Regions from separate parts of the Serratia sp. Nf2 genome, predicted to be linked through region 2. Evidence: predicted binding sites of a transcription regulator. Region 2 holds the regulator's gene; each other region holds the start of a gene.

The links. The regulator PurR, encoded in region 2, represses purine synthesis genes. The targets are predictions, from matches to a motif close to CANGCAAACGTTTGCNTG.
Region 1: cvpA (colicin V production protein) is a predicted target of PurR. The motif match lies at 2,390-2,407, and genes of this name have one in related genera.
Region 3: purM (phosphoribosylformylglycinamidine cyclo-ligase) is a predicted target of PurR. The motif match lies at 1,507-1,524, and genes of this name have one in related genera.
Region 4: tusA (sulfurtransferase TusA) is a predicted target of PurR. The motif match lies at 2,551-2,568, and genes of this name have one in related genera.

Annotation. Positions count from the first base shown of each region.
Region 1 is NZ_PYTW01000008.1:158,908-163,129, forward strand. It holds gene accD (acetyl-CoA carboxylase, carboxyltransferase subunit beta) at 1-35, shown strand, start outside; gene folC (bifunctional tetrahydrofolate synthase/dihydrofolate synthase) at 226-1,491, shown strand; gene dedD (cell division protein DedD) at 1,492-2,229, shown strand; gene cvpA (colicin V production protein) at 2,465-2,965, shown strand; gene purF (amidophosphoribosyltransferase) at 2,987-4,222, shown strand, end outside.
Region 2 is NZ_PYTW01000003.1:143,342-147,563, forward strand. It holds gene C9411_RS08455 (C40 family peptidase) at 1-39, shown strand, start outside; gene sodB (superoxide dismutase [Fe]) at 239-817, shown strand; gene C9411_RS08465 (YnhF family membrane protein) at 879-968, opposite strand; gene purR (HTH-type transcriptional repressor PurR) at 1,293-2,318, shown strand; gene punR (DNA-binding transcriptional activator PunR) at 2,315-3,259, opposite strand; gene punC (purine nucleoside transporter PunC) at 3,383-4,222, shown strand, end outside.
Region 3 is NZ_PYTW01000010.1:200,095-204,316, forward strand. It holds gene purN (phosphoribosylglycinamide formyltransferase) at 1-384, opposite strand, end outside; gene purM (phosphoribosylformylglycinamidine cyclo-ligase) at 384-1,421, opposite strand; gene upp (uracil phosphoribosyltransferase) at 1,677-2,303, shown strand; gene uraA (uracil permease) at 2,380-3,669, shown strand; gene C9411_RS21125 (DUF421 domain-containing protein) at 3,779-4,222, shown strand, end outside.
Region 4 is NZ_PYTW01000007.1:56,117-60,338, forward strand. It holds gene C9411_RS16200 (zinc/cadmium/mercury/lead-transporting ATPase) at 1-2,128, shown strand, start outside; gene tusA (sulfurtransferase TusA) at 2,218-2,463, opposite strand; gene C9411_RS16210 (7-cyano-7-deazaguanine/7-aminomethyl-7-deazaguanine transporter) at 2,684-3,343, shown strand; gene C9411_RS16215 (GNAT family N-acetyltransferase) at 3,385-3,819, shown strand; gene C9411_RS16220 (DcrB family lipoprotein) at 3,900-4,222, shown strand, end outside.

The DNA.
Region 1 (4,222 bases), on a different contig from region 2:
CGGTCGTTGAGCCGGAGCCGCAGGCCGACGCCTGAGGCAAAGACAGATCCCGCCCGGGTTCAGCCGCCACTTTGTGGCTAAGTGACGGCTGAACCCGTTCCCTGCCGGCCGTGGCCTATCGCGCCATGGCTTGCGGATTGGCGGCGGTAACGAAGCGCATCGCCTTTACCGCGGTGAGGGTGGTGCCCTGATGGATTAATGAACCCAAGTTCAGTGACGGGACTCATGCAAAACCACCAAATTCCCCAAGCCACGTCGCCATTGAGCTCGTGGCTTTACTATCTGGAACGTCTGCACAGCCAGGCGATCGAACTCGGCCTTGAGCGCGTACAGCGCGTCGCGGCGCATCTGGATTTACTGACCCCTGCTCCCACGGTGTTCACCGTTGCCGGCACCAACGGCAAAGGCACCACCTGTCGCACCCTCGAAGCCATTCTGCTGGCCGCCGGCCTGCGCGTCGGCGTCTACAGTTCGCCGCATCTGGTGCGCTATACCGAACGCGTGCGCATTCAGGGGGAAGAGTTGAGCGAAGCGGAGCACAGCCGCTCGTTCGCCGCCATTGAGGCCGGCCGCGGCGAAACGTCGCTGACCTATTTCGAATTCGGCACCCTGTCGGCGCTGCAGCTGTTCAAACAGGCGCGGCTCGACGTGGTGATCCTGGAAGTGGGCCTGGGCGGGCGTCTCGACGCGACCAACATCGTCGATCCGAGCGTGGCGGTGATCACCAGCATCGCGCTCGATCATACCGACTGGCTGGGCAACGATCGCGAAAGCATCGGCCGTGAAAAGGCCGGCATTTTCCGCAGCGGCAAGCCGGCGGTGGTGGGCGAACCCGACATGCCGGAGAGCATTCGTCAGGTTGCCGAAACGCTGAGCGCGCCGCTGTATCGCCGCGGTGAAGCCTGGCGCTTCAGCGAGCAGGGCGATCGCTGGCAGTGGCAGGGTGGCGACACGCTGCTGACCGATCTGCCGACGCCGAACGTACCGCTGGCCAACGCCGCTACCGCGCTGGCGGCGCTGAACTGCTCCCCGCTGGAAATCGACGAACGCGCGATTTTCACCGGGCTGCAGCAGGCGACGCTGCCGGGGCGTTTCCAGATCGTGCGGCGGGAGCCGATGCTGATCCTCGACGTGGCGCACAACCCGCACGCCGCCGGCTATCTGGCCGGGCGCCTGGCCAAACTGCCGCGCGACGGCGGCAAGGTGCGCGCGGTGGTGGGCATGCTGTCGGACAAGGACATCGCCGGCACGCTGGCCTGCCTCAGCGAGCAGGTGGATGAATGGTACTGCGCGCCGCTCGACGGGCCGCGCGGCGCCAGCGTCGAACAGCTGGCGCAACATCTGACGGAACCGCGCCGCTTTAATGATGTCGAAACTGCCTGGCGGCAGGCTATGCAGGATGCTGATAAACAGGATATTGTGATCGTCTGTGGATCGTTCCACACCGTGGCGCAGGTGATGGCGGCGTTAGACGAGATGCGGGGAGTGTGAGTGGCGAGTAAATTTCAGAACCGACTGGTCGGAACCGTGATTCTGGTGGCGCTGGGGGTAATCATCCTGCCAGGGCTGCTGGACGGCAAAAAGAAGCATTACGAGGATGAATTCGCGGCCATTCCGTTGGTGCCGAAGGCGGGCGACGTCGAGGAGAACGACGTGCTGCCGCCGGTGACGCAACCGCTGCCGGCGCAGCCGCCGGAAGGGGCGGGCGCGCTGGTCGAGCAGCAGGCGGCCAACGAAGCGGCGGCGCAACAGGCAGTGCGGCAGAGCGCTCAGCAACCGACGCAGGTGGCGCCGCCGCCGGTCGAAACGCGTCCTCAGCCGGTGCCACAGCCTAAGCCGAAACCGGTGGAAACCAAACCGGTAGAAGTGAAGCCGAAACCGACACCGCAACCGAAGCCGGTGGAAGTGAAGCCGGCGCCGAAACCTGAACCGACGCCGAAGCCTGAACCGGCGCCGCAGCCGAAACCGACGGAAGAAAAAGCGCCGGCAGGGCAAGCCTATGTCGTGCAGCTCGGGGCGTTGAAAAACGCCGCCAAGGCGAACGAGATTGTCGCCTCGCTGCGCCTCTCGGGCTATCGCGCCTTTACCGTGCCGTCAACGCCGGTGCAGGGGCAGATCACCCGCATCTACGTCGGCCCGGATGCCTCCAGGCAGAAGCTGCAGGCGGCGCTGCCGTCGCTGAACTCGATCAGCGGGCTGAGCGGGCAGGTGAAACCGTACGGCCGTTAAAACCCCGCAGGGGCGCAGCAGGATGCGCCCCTGAATTAAGGAGTGGTGGAGAGATCGCAAGAAAAACCGCGCCTTTTACAGGCGAAATCACCTATGTAGGCGCGGCGATTGGGAATTTTTTGATCGCCGCTTTTTATTTGTAACGTGGTAGGAAATCCCCTACGCAAACGTTTTCTTTTTCTGTTAGAATTCGCCGCGAATTGGATGCAGGGGCGATTCATCATTGGAATAGTTCATGGTCTGGATTGATTACGTCATTATAGCGGTGATTGGATTTTCGGCTCTGGTGAGCCTGATCCGAGGGTTTGTTCGCGAAGCATTGTCACTTGTGACATGGGGATGTGCGTTTTTTGTTGCCAGCCATTTCTACTCTTACCTTGCGGTCTATTTCACTCGTTTTGAAGATGAACTGGTGCGAAACGGTATCGCGATCGCGATTTTGTTCATCGCGACCTTGATCGTAGGGGCTATTGTTAACTATGTGATTAGCTCACTGGTAGAGAAAACCGGGTTGTCGGGCACCGACCGGGTGTTGGGCATCTGCTTCGGCGCGCTGCGCGGAGTGTTGATCGTCGCGGCGATCCTGTTCTTCCTGGACACCTTTACCGGCTTTTCACAGAGTGCCGACTGGAAACAGTCGCAGCTCATTCCCCAGTTCAGTTACGTCATCAGGTGGTTCTTTGACTACCTGCAGAGCACGTCGAGTTTCTTGCCGACCCAATTGCCGGGGCGGTAGCGCTGATGAGGAAAAGACAACATGTGCGGTATTGTCGGTATCGCCGGTTTCATGCCGGTAAACCAGTCGATTTATGATGCGCTGACGGTGCTTCAGCACCGGGGCCAGGATGCCGCAGGCATCGTCACCATTGACGCCCACAATGGGTTCCGTTTGCGTAAAGCCAACGGTCTGGTGAAGGATGTGTTTGAGGCGCGCCATATGCAACGCTTGCAGGGCAACATGGGCATTGGCCATGTGCGTTACCCGACGGCCGGCAGCTCGAGCGCCTCTGAGGCCCAGCCTTTCTACGTCAACTCGCCGTTCGGCATTACGCTGGCCCACAACGGTAACCTGACCAACGCCCATGAGCTGCGCCAAAAGCTGTTCGAAAGCGGCCGCCGCCATGTCAACACCACCTCCGACTCGGAAATCCTGCTGAACGTGCTGGCCAGCGAGCTGGACCGTTTCCCGCATTACCCGCTGGAGGCTGACAACATCTTTACCGCGGTCGCCGCCATGCATCAGCAACTGCGCGGCGCTTACGCCTGCGTAGCGATGATCATCGGCCACGGCCTGCTGGCGTTCCGCGATCCGAACGGCATTCGCCCGCTGGTGATCGGCAAGCGCACGCTGGAAGATGGCCGCAGCGAGTACATGGTGGCTTCCGAGAGCGTGGCGCTGGATACCCTGGGCTTTGAATTCCTGCGCGACGTGGCGCCGGGTGAAGCGGTGTACATCACCACCAAGGGCCAGCTGTTCACTCGCCAGTGCGCAGAGAACCCGAAAACCAACCCGTGCCTGTTCGAATACGTTTATTTCGCGCGCCCGGACTCCTTTATGGACAAGATCTCGGTCTACAGCGCCCGTGTGCGCATGGGCCAGAAGCTGGGCGAAAAGATCGCCCGCGAGTGGGAAGATCTGGACATCGACGTGGTGATCCCGATTCCGGAAACCTCCTGCGACATCGCGCTGGAGATCGCACGCATTCTCGAGAAGCCATACCGCCAGGGCTTCGTGAAGAACCGCTACGTCGGCCGCACCTTTATCATGCCGGGCCAGCAGGCGCGTCGTCAGTCGGTGCGCCGCAAGCTGAACGCCAACCGCGCCGAGTTCCGCGACAAGAACGTGCTGCTGGTGGATGACTCCATCGTGCGCGGCACCACGTCGGAACAGATCGTCGAAATGGCGCGCGAAGCGGGTGCCAAGCGCGTGTACCTGGCTTCCGCCGCGCCGGAAGTGCGTTTCCCGAACGTCTACGGCATCGACATGCCAAGC
Region 2 (4,222 bases):
GGCGCACGCCGCGTAGTGACGCCGAAAACCATTCGTTAATGCCCTGCTCTGCGCGGTTGCGGCCTGGGTCGCAACCGCCTGTTCAAGCTCTCGCCCATCGCACCACCCCACGCGCATTTCTCGCTTTTCTTCCTGTTTTTTATGATGAAAATTGTTAAGATTGAAAGACCACAATAAAAAACGGCCCATATGACTCTCGCCCCGGCGGGAAGCGAATGGCGCTGTAAAGGAGGAAGCAATGTCGTTTGAATTACCTGCATTACCGTATGAGAAAAACGCGCTCGAGCCGCACATCTCCGCCGAGACCCTGGAATACCACTACGGCAAACACCACAACACCTACGTGGTTAACCTGAACAACCTGGTGAAAGGCAGCGAATTCGAGGGCAAATCGCTCGAAGAGATCATCAAGACCTCTGACGGCGGCGTCTTCAACAACGCCGCGCAGGTGTGGAACCACACCTTCTACTGGCACTGCCTGTCGCCACAGGGCGGCGGTGAACCGCAGGGCGAACTGGCGGTGGCGATCGTCAAATCCTTCGGCTCCTTCGCTGCGTTCAAAGAGCAGTTCACCGATGCCGCAGTGAAAAACTTCGGTGCCGGCTGGACCTGGCTGGTGAAAAAACCGGACGGCGCGCTGGCGATCGTCAACACCTCCAACGCGGCCACCCCGCTGACCGGTGAAGACAAACCGCTGCTGACCGTTGACGTGTGGGAACACGCGTATTACATCGATTACCGCAATGCGCGTCCAAAATACCTGGAAAACTTCTGGGCGTTGGTCAACTGGACCTTCGCCGCGGAAAACCTAGCGTAAGCGCAGGTTCTGAGGTGATGAGGCGCAGCCAGGCTGCGCCTTTTTTATAACCGGGGGTAAATCAGTTCAACGCGGCAACGAAGCTGAAAGCGATAATGACCGCCAACGCGCAGACGGTGGTGAACAGCGACATCTTCAATTCGGTATCCATGACAACTCCTTTAAAATGGGCTTTCCTAAGGATAAAAGGCGCACAATTAGTACGTCAAATCATTTTCCCACAGTTCGCCGATAAAATCTTGTTATCATTTCCCGGTTTATAATCTCGATTACCTCTTCCACTTTTGTTCAATATGCGACAAAATTCGCAGTTCACAACTGCGTACCGGCATCCATGCCCCTCCTGATTAAGCGCTGAAGACTTCAACACACTAAAAACTCAGTTTTCGCTTCTCTGGAGAAGGATCTACGTAGGCAAACGATTAACATCACACTTACATGCTGTAAACATGTGAGTTCAGGAGTCATTCCTTACATGGCAACGATTAAAGATGTGGCCAAACGCGCGGGCGTTTCCACCACCACCGTTTCGCACGTCATCAATAAGACTCGTTTCGTCGCCGAAGAGACCAAAGCGGCCGTGTGGGCCGCCATCAAAGAACTGCACTACTCGCCGAGCGCCGTGGCGCGCAGCCTGAAAGTCAATCACACCAAGTCGATCGGCCTGCTGGCCACCTCGAGCGAAGCGCCCTACTTTGCCGAAGTGATCGAGGCGGTGGAAAACAGCTGCTACAGCAAGGGCTACACCCTGATCCTGTGCAACTCACACAATAATATGGATAAGCAGCGCGCCTATCTGGCGATGCTGGCGCAAAAACGCGTCGACGGCCTGCTGGTCATGTGCTCCGAGTACCCCGATCAGCTGCTGGGCATGCTGGAAGACTACCGTAATATCCCGATGGTGGTGATGGACTGGGGCGCTGCGCGCGGCGACTTCACCGATACCATCATCGATAACGCGTTCGAAGGCGGCTATCTGGCCGGCCGTTACCTGATCGAGCGCGGCCACCGCGATATCGGCGCCATTCCGGGCCAGCTGTCGCGCAACACCGGCGGCGGCCGTCATCAGGGCTTTATGAAGGCGCTGCAGGAAGCGCATATCGACATCCGCGAAGAGTGGATCGTCCAGGGTGACTTTGAGCCGGAGTCCGGCTACAAGGCGATGCACCAAATCCTGTCGCAAAAACAGCGGCCGACCGCGGTATTCTGCGGCGGCGACATCATGGCGATGGGCGCCATCTGCGCGGCCGACGAGCTGGGGCTGCGGGTGCCACAGGATATTTCTGTGATCGGCTATGACAACGTGCGCAACGCCCGCTACTTCACCCCGGCGCTGACTACCATTCACCAGCCGAAAGAGCGTCTGGGCGAAATGGCCTTCACCATGCTGCTGGATCGCATTATCAGCAAACGCGAAGAGTCGCAGGTGATCGAAGTGCATCCGAAGCTGATCGAACGCCGCTCGGTCGCCGACGGCCCGTTCATCGACTACCGCCGCTAATCCCCCGCGCCGGAAGCCTGCGCGGCTTCCGGTTCCACCTCGCTCAGCCACTCCTGATTCAGCGTTTCCCCATCGCCCAGATACGCCAGCAGCCAGCTCATCGCCGGTGACGGTTTATCCTGCTGCCAGGTCAGGCAGCAAGGGCTGGCAGGAAACGGCTGCTGCAGCTGCAACGCCTTCAACTCACCGCGCTGCACCCGCGGCAGCGCCCGATGCGCCGGCATCATGCCGACGCACAGCCCGGCGCACAAACAGTCGAGCGCCGAAGTCCAGTCCGGCACCACCAGCCGCCGCTGGTTATCCAGCGTCCAGGTGACGCGCTTGGGCAGATTGCGCGAGGTGTCCTCCAGGCAAAGCGAAGGATACGGCCGCAGCTGATCGTCATTCAGCGGCCCCGTCAACTGCGCCAGCGGATGTTGCGGGCTGACCACGCACAGCCAGTTCATATAGCCCATGTCGCGGAAGGCGAAGCCGCCGCCGACCGGCACCGCACGGGTGGCACCGATCGCCATATCCGCCCTGCCGTCCACCAAGGCATCCCACACGCCGTTGAACACCTCGGGTTGCAGCATCAATTCGACGTCGGGGAAATGACGGTAGAAATCCAGCACCAGTTGGCGGCTGCGCTGCGGTTTGACGATGATGTCGACCGCGATATTCAGCTGGCCGCGCCACCCGTTAGCCACCTGCTGACAGTGGCGGCGAGTGTCGAGCATTTTTTTGATAACAACTCGCGCATCCTTGATAAACAACGCGCCGGCCGGCGTCAACTCCACGTCGCGGTGACGCCGCTCAAACAGCGGCACCGCCAGCCATTGCTCCAGCTGCCGTACGGTATAGCTCACCGCCGACGGCACCCGGTGCAGCTCCTGCGCCGCCGCGCTGAAACTGCCGGTACGCGCCACTGCGTCGACCACTTCAAGAGAATATTCAGACCACATCGCTTTGCCTTCAATTTTTTTAACAGCACTTTGCAAATATTACCGTTTCACAAGCAGAGATCCAGCCGGATACACTGGCCGGCGCTAAAAACCTGCGACACTAAAATATTAACGAGAAATACCATGCGAAATTCCTTTGGCTTTATGTTCTACCTCGCCGGCCTGAGCATGCTGGGTTATCTGGCGACCGATATGTACCTCCCCGCCTTCGGCGCCATGCGGGAGGAACTGCAAATTTCCGCCGGCGCGGTGAGCGCCAGCCTGAGCATCTTCCTGGCCGGCTTCGCCTTCGCGCAGCTGCTGTGGGGGCCGCTCTCCGACCGCCTGGGCCGCAAACCGGTATTATTGATCGGCCTGACGCTGTTCGCCCTCGGCTGCCTGGGCATGCTGTGGGTAGAGAACGCCGTGCAGCTCTGGATCCTGCGCTTTATTCAGGCCGTCGGCGTCTGTTCCGCCGCCGCCATCTGGCAAGCGCTGGTGGTCGACCGCTATCGCGAAGGCCAGGCCAACCGCGTATTCGCCACCATCATGCCGCTGGTCGCGCTGTCGCCGGCGCTGGCGCCGCTGCTGGGCGCCTGGCTGTTGAACCACGCCAGCTGGCGCGCGATCTTCGCCGTGCTGCTGGCCATCACCGTACTGCTGCTGCTACCGACGCTGATGCTCAAAGAGCGCGCCAAAACGCAGCCCACCGCCGAGGCGCCAAAAAACGGCGTCAGCTTCTGGCGACTGTTGAAATCCCCGGTGTTCAGCGGCAACGTCGCCATGTATGCCGCCTGCTCGGCAGGCTTCTTCGCCTGGCTGACCGGCTCGCCGTTCATCCTCGGTGATATGGGCTATGGCCCGAGCGACATCGGTCTGAGCTATGTGCCGCAGACGCTGGCTTTCCTGCTGGGGGGCTATGGCTGCCGTGCCGCGCTCAAGCGCATCAATGGCAAAACCCTGCTGCCGTGGCTGCTGGTAGCT
Region 3 (4,222 bases), on a different contig from region 2:
GTTGTCGATGGCCTGACGATGCGTATGCAGCCCCGGGTATTTCGGCAGCAGGGAAGGGTGGATGTTCAGCATGCGGCCGGCATAGCGCTGCACGAACTGTGGGCTGAGGATACGCATGTAGCCGGCCAGCACCACCAGATCGGGCTGGTGTTGGTCGATAGCGTCCGCCAACGCGGCGTCGAACGCCGCGCGATCGGCGTAGGCTTTGGCATCCAGCGCCTGAGCGGCGATGCCGGCCGCCTCGGCGCGCTGCAGGCCGTAAGCCTGCGCCTTGTTGCTGAACACCGCCACGATCTCGGCGGCGATGCGGCCCTGCTGGCAGGCGTCAATCAGCGCCTGGAGATTGCTCCCCTGGCCGGAGACCAACACCACGATCTTTTTCATCAGTTGATGACCACTTGTTGTTCGTCGGAAGAGGCGGTCAGTTTACCGATTTTCCACGCTTTTTCACCTGCCGCGGTCAGCAGCGCGATGGCCGCTTCCACTTCGGCTTCCGGCAGGGCGATGACCATGCCTACGCCGCAGTTGAAGGTGCGGTACATTTCATGACGGCTGACGTTGCCGGCCTGCTGCAGCCAGGTGAACACCGCCGGCCACTGCCAGCTGGCTTCGTCGATCACTGCCTGCATACCTTCCGGCAGCACGCGTGGAATGTTTTCCCAGAAGCCGCCGCCGGTGAGGTGAGCGATGGCGTGTACGTCCGCCTTCTCGATCAGCTCCAGCACGGACTTCACGTAAATCTTGGTCGGCGCCAGCAGGTGGTCGGCCAGCGGTTTGCCTTCCAGCTGGGTGGCGGTCGGATCGGTGTTGCTCACTTCCAGGATTTTGCGCACCAGCGAGTAGCCGTTGGAGTGCGGGCCGGAAGCGCCCAGAGCGATCAGCGCGTCGCCGGACTGCACTTTGCTGCCGTCGATGATCTCGGATTTTTCGACCACGCCGACGCAGAAACCGGCCACGTCGTAATCTTCGCCGTGGTACATGCCCGGCATTTCAGCGGTTTCGCCGCCCACCAGCGCACAGCCGGACTGTTTGCAGCCCTCGGCGATGCCGGTGATCACGCTGGCCGCGGTGTCTACATCCAGCTTGCCGGTCGCGTAGTAGTCGAGGAAGAACAATGGCTCGGCGCCCTGAACCACCAGATCGTTGACGCACATCGCCACCAGATCGATGCCGATGGTGTCGTGGCGTTTCAGATCCATCGCCAGACGCAGCTTGGTGCCCACGCCGTCGGTACCGGAAACCAGCACCGGCTCGCGGTATTTCTGCGGCAACGCACACAGGGCGCCAAACCCGCCCAGACCGCCCATCACTTCCGGGCGACGGGTCTGTTTAACTACACCTTTGATGCGATCTACCAATGCGTTGCCTGCATCGATATCGACACCTGCGTCTTTATAGCTGAGAGAGGTTTTGTCGGTCACTGCGCGATTCCCCACGACGGTTTGCGGTTTGAAAACTGTGCTTCCGATGTTGATTCCGGAATAAGGCGCGGCAATTCTAACAGCGCAGGCAAACGTTTGCGAGCGGCTTGTGAACCGGCTCTGCTTTTTCGTCATCTATACTGATATTCAAACTTTTGTTGATCCCGATCGGGCTATTGTGGGTGGCGCGGCGAAAAAAAGGCGGTATAATCCCGCGATTTTTTTGGCCGCAACCACCTTAATAGGAGAAAAATGATGAAGATCGTTGAGGTGAAACACCCGCTGGTAAAACACAAGCTTGGCCTGATGCGCGAAAATGACATCAGCACCAAACGCTTCCGTGAGCTGGCCTCAGAAGTGGGTAGTTTACTGACCTATGAAGCGACCGCCGATCTGGAGACGGAAAAAGTCACCATCGAAGGCTGGTGCGGGCCAGTTGAAGTGGAGCAGATCAAAGGGAAAAAGATTACCGTAGTACCGATCCTGCGCGCAGGCCTGGGCATGATGGAAGGGGTGCTGGAGCACGTGCCGAGTGCGCGCATCAGCGTGGTGGGCGTATACCGCGACGAAGAAACTCTGGAGCCGGTGCCGTACTTCCAGAAGCTGGTTTCCAACATCGAAGAGCGCATGGCGCTGGTCGTCGACCCAATGCTGGCCACCGGCGGTTCGATGATCGCCACTATCGATCTGCTGAAGAAAGCCGGCTGCCACAGCATCAAGGTGCTGGTTCTGGTGGCGGCGCCGGAAGGCATCGCCGCGCTGGAGAAAGCGCACCCGGACGTCGAGCTGTACACCGCCTCCATCGATCAGTGCCTGAACGACAAGGGTTACATCGTGCCTGGCCTGGGTGATGCGGGCGACAAGATATTTGGTACCAAGTAAACATTTAAGCCGACTTAACGAGTCGGCTTTTTTTTGACTAAAACCTATAAAACCAATAAACCGAGGAAAAGCACACATGACCCGTCGCGCCATCGGCGTCAGCGAGCGCCCGCCGCTGCTCCAGACCATTCCGCTCAGCTTCCAGCACCTGTTCGCCATGTTCGGCGCTACGGTGCTGGTGCCTATCCTGTTCAAGATCAACCCGGCGACCGTGCTGCTGTTCAACGGCATCGGCACGCTGCTGTATCTGTTCATCTGTAAAGGCAAAATCCCGGCCTACCTCGGTTCCAGCTTCGCGTTTATCTCGCCGGTGCTGCTGCTGTTGCCGCTCGGTTATGAAGTGGCGTTGGGCGGTTTCATCATGTGCGGCGTGCTGTTCTGCCTGGTGGCGCTGATCGTGAAAAAAGCCGGCACCGGCTGGCTGGACGTGATGTTCCCGCCGGCGGCGATGGGGGCGATCGTCGCCGTCATCGGGCTGGAGCTGGCGGGCGTGGCGGCCAACATGGCGGGGCTGCTGCCGGCGGAAGGCACCAGCGCCGACTCGACCACCATCACCATTTCGCTGGTGACGCTGGGGGTCACGGTGCTCGGCTCGGTGCTGTTCCGCGGCTTCCTGGCGATTATCCCGATCCTGATCGGCGTGCTGGTGGGCTATGCGCTGTCGTTCTTCATGGGCGTGGTGGATTTGACCCCGATCCGCGAGGCGCACTGGTTCGCACTGCCGACCTTCTACACCCCGCGCTTTGAGTGGTTCGCCATCTTCACCATTCTGCCGGCGGCGCTGGTGGTGATCGCTGAGCACGTCGGCCACCTGGTGGTGACCGCCAACATCGTGAAAAAAGACCTGATCCGCGATCCGGGCCTGCACCGCTCGATGTTCGCCAACGGTATCTCGACGGTGTTCTCCGGCTTCTTCGGCTCTACGCCGAACACCACCTACGGCGAGAATATCGGCGTGATGGCTATCACCAAGGTCTACAGCACTTGGGTGATCGGCGGCGCGGCGGTGCTGGCGATCCTGCTGTCCTGCATCGGCAAGCTGGCGGCGGCGATCCAGGCGGTGCCGGTGCCGGTAATGGGGGGCGTTTCCCTGCTGCTGTACGGCGTGATCGGCGCCTCGGGCATTCGCGTGCTGATCGAGTCCAAAGTGGATTACAACAAGGCGCAAAACCTGATTTTGACCTCGGTGATCCTGATCATCGGCGTGAGCGGCGCCAAGGTGCATATCGGCGCGGCGGAGCTGAAAGGCATGGCGCTGGCGACCATCGTCGGCATTGGCCTGAGCCTGCTGTTCAAGGTCATCAGCCTGTTCCGCAAGGAAGAAGAGGTGCTTGACGCGCCGGACGAACCGGCGGAGCAGAAGTAACGAAAAGGGCAGCCCAGGGGCTGCCCTTTTTATTCGTGTTTTTGCATTTATATCCGTTGGGATAAAGTAGCTGATAGCATTAACAACATCGGTTAAAAGGAAAGAGGGTATGGAGTACTACGGATATATTTTGCTCAAATTTGTGATTGGCTTTGTCATTGTTATCACCCACCTGAACCTGTCGGGAAAGACCCAGCTATCGCAGATGACCCCAGTAGATTTTATCGGTAACTTTGTGCTCGGGGGCATTATTGGGGGCGTTATCTATAGCGACAGCATCCCCTTGTACCAGTATGTCGTTGTATTACTTATCGGAGTAGGACTAATTTCTCTGTTGAATGCAATCAGTAAACACTGCAACTTCTTTCGTTCGGTCACTATAGGCAACCCGATACCAATTATAAAAAACGGCCGCTTTTTGATGGAAAATATTTTAGCCAAGAAAAATAAAATCGACATCTTGAACGTTTCCTCACAGCTGCATGCGCAGGGGATTCACGCCTTTCAGGAGATTGTCTATGCGCAAATTGAGCCGGGCGGTCAGATCACTGCG
Region 4 (4,222 bases), on a different contig from region 2:
TCCGGACGAGGAAAGCGACAGGCTGGCCGCCGCTCCCCCTTCCGGTAGCCAACGTTTCAGCTGGAAAGTCACCGGCATGGACTGCCCCAGCTGCGCCAAGAAAATCGAAAATGCCGTCATTTCACTCCCCGGCGTCGACAGCGTGCGCGTGCTGTTCGCCACCGAAAAACTGGTGGTCGACGCACAGTCCGACATCAGCCTGCGGATCCAGGACGCGGTCGCCCAAGCCGGCTTTACCCTGCTCGGCACCCAGACCGCCAAAGCCCCCGCGCCGAAAACCTCACGCTTCGGCGAATTCGCACCGCTGCTGCTGTTAACCACCCTGATGATCGTCAGCTGGGTGCTGGATCGGGTTAACCCGGAGCTGGGCCGCATCGCCTTTATCGCCACCACGCTGGTCGGATTGGCGCCGGTAGCCACCAAGGCGCTGCGTCTGATTCGTTCCGGCACGCCGTTCGCCATCGAAACGCTGATGAGCGTGGCGGCCATCGGCGCGCTGTTCATCGGCGCCACCGCCGAGGCGGCGATGGTGCTGCTGCTGTTTATGGTCGGTGAGCTGCTGGAATCCTACGCCGCCAACCGCGCACGGCGCGGGGTGACGGCGCTGATGGAGCTGGTGCCGGAAGATGCGCTGCTGCTGCAAGGTGCGGAGCGCAAACGCGTGCCGGTCGCCAGCCTGCGTCCGGGCGATGTGATTGAAATCGCGCCCGGCGGGCGCCTGCCGGCCGACGCCGAGCTGCTCAATCCGTTCGCCAGCTTCGACGAAAGCGCCCTGACCGGCGAGTCGGTGCCGGTCGAGCGCCAACAGGGTGAGAAAGTGGCCGCCGGCAGCCTGTCCGTCGATCAGGCGGCGCAGATGAAGGTGATCTCCGAGCCCGGCAAAAACGCCATCGACCGCATTTTGCAGCTGATTGAAGAGGCCGAAGAGCGCCGCGCGCCGATCGAACGCTTCCTCGATCGGTTCAGCCGTTATTACACCCCGGCCATTATGCTGCTGGCCGTCGCGGTGATCCTGCTGCCGCCGCTGCTGTTCTCGCAGCCGTGGGATACCTGGATCTATCGCGGCCTGACGCTGCTGCTGATCGGTTGCCCATGCGCATTGGTGATCTCGACTCCGGCGGCCATTACATCCGGGCTGGCAGCCGCCACGCGGCGCGGCGCGCTGATTAAAGGCGGTGCGGCGCTGGAACAGCTGGGCCAGATACAAACCATCGCCTTCGATAAAACCGGTACCCTGACCGAAGGCAAGCCGACGGTGACCGACGTGCTGCCGATCGGCGCGCGCACCGAACAGCGGCTGCTGCAGCTTGCCGCCGCGGTGGAAGCCGGTTCACATCACCCGCTGGCGCAGGCGATCATCAACCGCGCCGCCGAAAGCGGGACTGAGCTGCCGCTGGCGCAGGCGCGCCGCGCGCTGGCCGGCGTCGGCGTGGAAGGGATCGTGGACGGCAAGACCGTGCTGATCAGCGCGCCGGGCAAGCTGGCACCGGGCCAGCTCGACGCTCAATGGCAGAGCCAGGTAGACAAGCTGGAAAACGCCGGCAAAACGGCGGTGGTGGTGCTGGAAGACGGCGCGCCCATCGGCTTGCTGGCGCTGCGCGATACGCTGCGCGGCGACGCCAAACAGGCGATAGCCGAACTGAACGCGCTGGGTATTCGCGGCGTGATGCTGACCGGCGACAACCCGCGCGCCGCCGCGGCGATCGCCGGCGAGCTGGGCCTCGACTATCGTGCCGGCCTGCTGCCGGAAGATAAGGTCAGCGCGGTCACCGAATTGAGCGAACTGCGCCCGACGGCGATGATCGGCGACGGCATCAACGACGCCCCGGCGATGAAGGCCTCCAGCATCGGCATCGCCATGGGCAGCGGCACCGACGTGGCATTGGAAACCGCCGACGCCGCCCTAACCCACAACCGGCTGGTAGGCATCGCGGAGATGATCCGCATCTCGCGCGCCACCCACGCCAATATCCGGCAGAACATCACCATCGCATTGGGGCTGAAGGGGGTCTTCCTGATCACCAGCCTGCTGGGGCTGACCGGTTTGTGGCTGGCGGTGCTGGCCGACTCCGGCGCCACCGCGCTGGTCACCGCCAACGCGCTGCGGCTGTTGAAAAAGCGCAGCTAAGTTCGGAAAGTAATACGGGCGCGGCATAGCGCGCCCGTTGTCATTTCGGGGAAAGGAACTTTTCCTTCATCAACACGACCGTGTCGCCGTTATACACCTTTACGCAGCAGATAACGGTATGGCGCCTGCTCGGTCTCCTGCGCCACCAGCGTATGCTCCATAAAGCGGCAGAACCCCGGAATATCGCGGGTGGTGGCTGGATCGTCGGCGATAATCAGCAGCGTTTCGCCGTTGTCCATATGGCGCACGGTTTTGCGCACCATCATTACCGGTTCCGGGCAACGCAGGCCCAGCGCGTCGAGCGTCTGGTCTGCCTGGGCAAATAAGTCAGTCATGCAATTTTTCTCGTTCAAAAACGATCGGCGAACGCTCGCCGCATCTCATTAGCGCCTAGTTTACGCCGGTAGTTTTTCTGCGCAAGATGCGTTAACGTTTGCGTTAAATTTAACCATTGCATTGGTTGCGCAAACGCGTATCATGCCGCCGCGCAGCGTTTTTTGCTGTTTTGACAAGACACACTGGGTTCCCTCACCCCACTGCTAAAAAGGCTACAATATGTATTCGTTTACCGCACAGCAGCGCTTCACGGCGTTGGTCTGGCTTTCGCTGTTTCATATCGCCATCATTACCTCCAGCAACTACCTGGTGCAGCTGCCGATCACCGTTTTCGGCTTCCATACCACCTGGGGCGCCTTTACCTTCCCGTTTATCTTCCTCGCAACCGATCTGACCGTGCGCATTTTCGGCGCGCCGCTGGCGCGGCGGATTATCCTGGCGGTGATGGTGCCGGCGCTGTTCATCTCTTACGTGATCTCCACCGTCACCTATCAGGGAGAATGGCAGGGCTTCGCGGCGCTGGGCAGTTTTAACCTGTTCGTGGCGCGCATTGCCGTGGCCAGCTTTATGGCCTACGTACTCGGCCAGATCCTCGACGTTCACGTCTTTAACCGCCTGCGCCAGCGCAGCGCCTGGTGGGTGGCGCCGGCGGCGGCGATGTTCTTCGGCAACATCAGCGATACGCTGGCGTTCTTCTTCATCGCCTTCTACAAGAGCAGCGATCCCTTCATGGCCAATAACTGGGTGGAGATCGCGCTGGTGGATTACAGTTTCAAGGTGATGATCTGCCTACTGTTCTTCCTGCCGATGTACGGCGTGTTGCTGAACATGCTGCTCAAACGCATCGCAGCGCGCAGCGGCAGCCTGCAGCCGAGCTGAGTCGTGTTATTCTGGGCGGCCCTATCCTTTGGAGGCCGCTCATGACCCCAATCGTCCGCACCGCCACGCTCGAAGAAATCCACCGCCTTTACCAACGCATCCCCGAATTCGGCGGCCTGCATAGCCTGGCCGATCTGCAGCGGCGTATCGGTGCCGCCCCCGCCAGCCTGTTGATCGCCGAGATAGGCGGGCAGCCGGCCGGTTTCAAACTCGGTTATCAACGGCAGGAAACGGTGTTTTACAGCTGGCTGGGTGGCGTGCTGCCGACATGCCGTCGCCACGGCGTGGCGCAGGCCTTGTTGGCCGAACAGGAACGCTGGGCGCGGGCGCAGGGCTATCGCCAACTGACGGTCAAAACCCGTAACCGGTTCCGCGCCATGCTGACGATGCTGCTCGCCCATCACTATCAGATTGTTCAGCTGGAAAAGATAGGCGAAGTGGCTGATTATCGGCTATTACTGGAAAAAAACTTGTGACAACATCTGCCTTGCATTTCAACCTGGAATAGGTTGCGATACGACAGTGAATCCCTACCGGAAAGGAAGAAGGAAGCCCGATGCGTAAAGTAGCGAAATTGATGGGTATCAGCCTGCTGGCGCTTGGCCTCGCGGCCTGCGACGGCAACACCAAAGACACCAAGGCAGCGCCAGACGGCGCAGCGGCCAGCGCGCCGGCTGGGCAGCAGGTCAGCCTGCTGGACGGTAAACTGGCGTTCACCCTGCCAGTTGGCATGGCGGATCAGAGCGGCAAGCTGGGCAACCAGGCCAACAACATGCATGTTTACGCAGACAGCACCGGCCAGCGCGCGGTGATCGTCATCCTGGGCGACAAGACCGCCGACAGCCTGGAGACCCTGGCCAAGCGCCTGGAGAATACCCA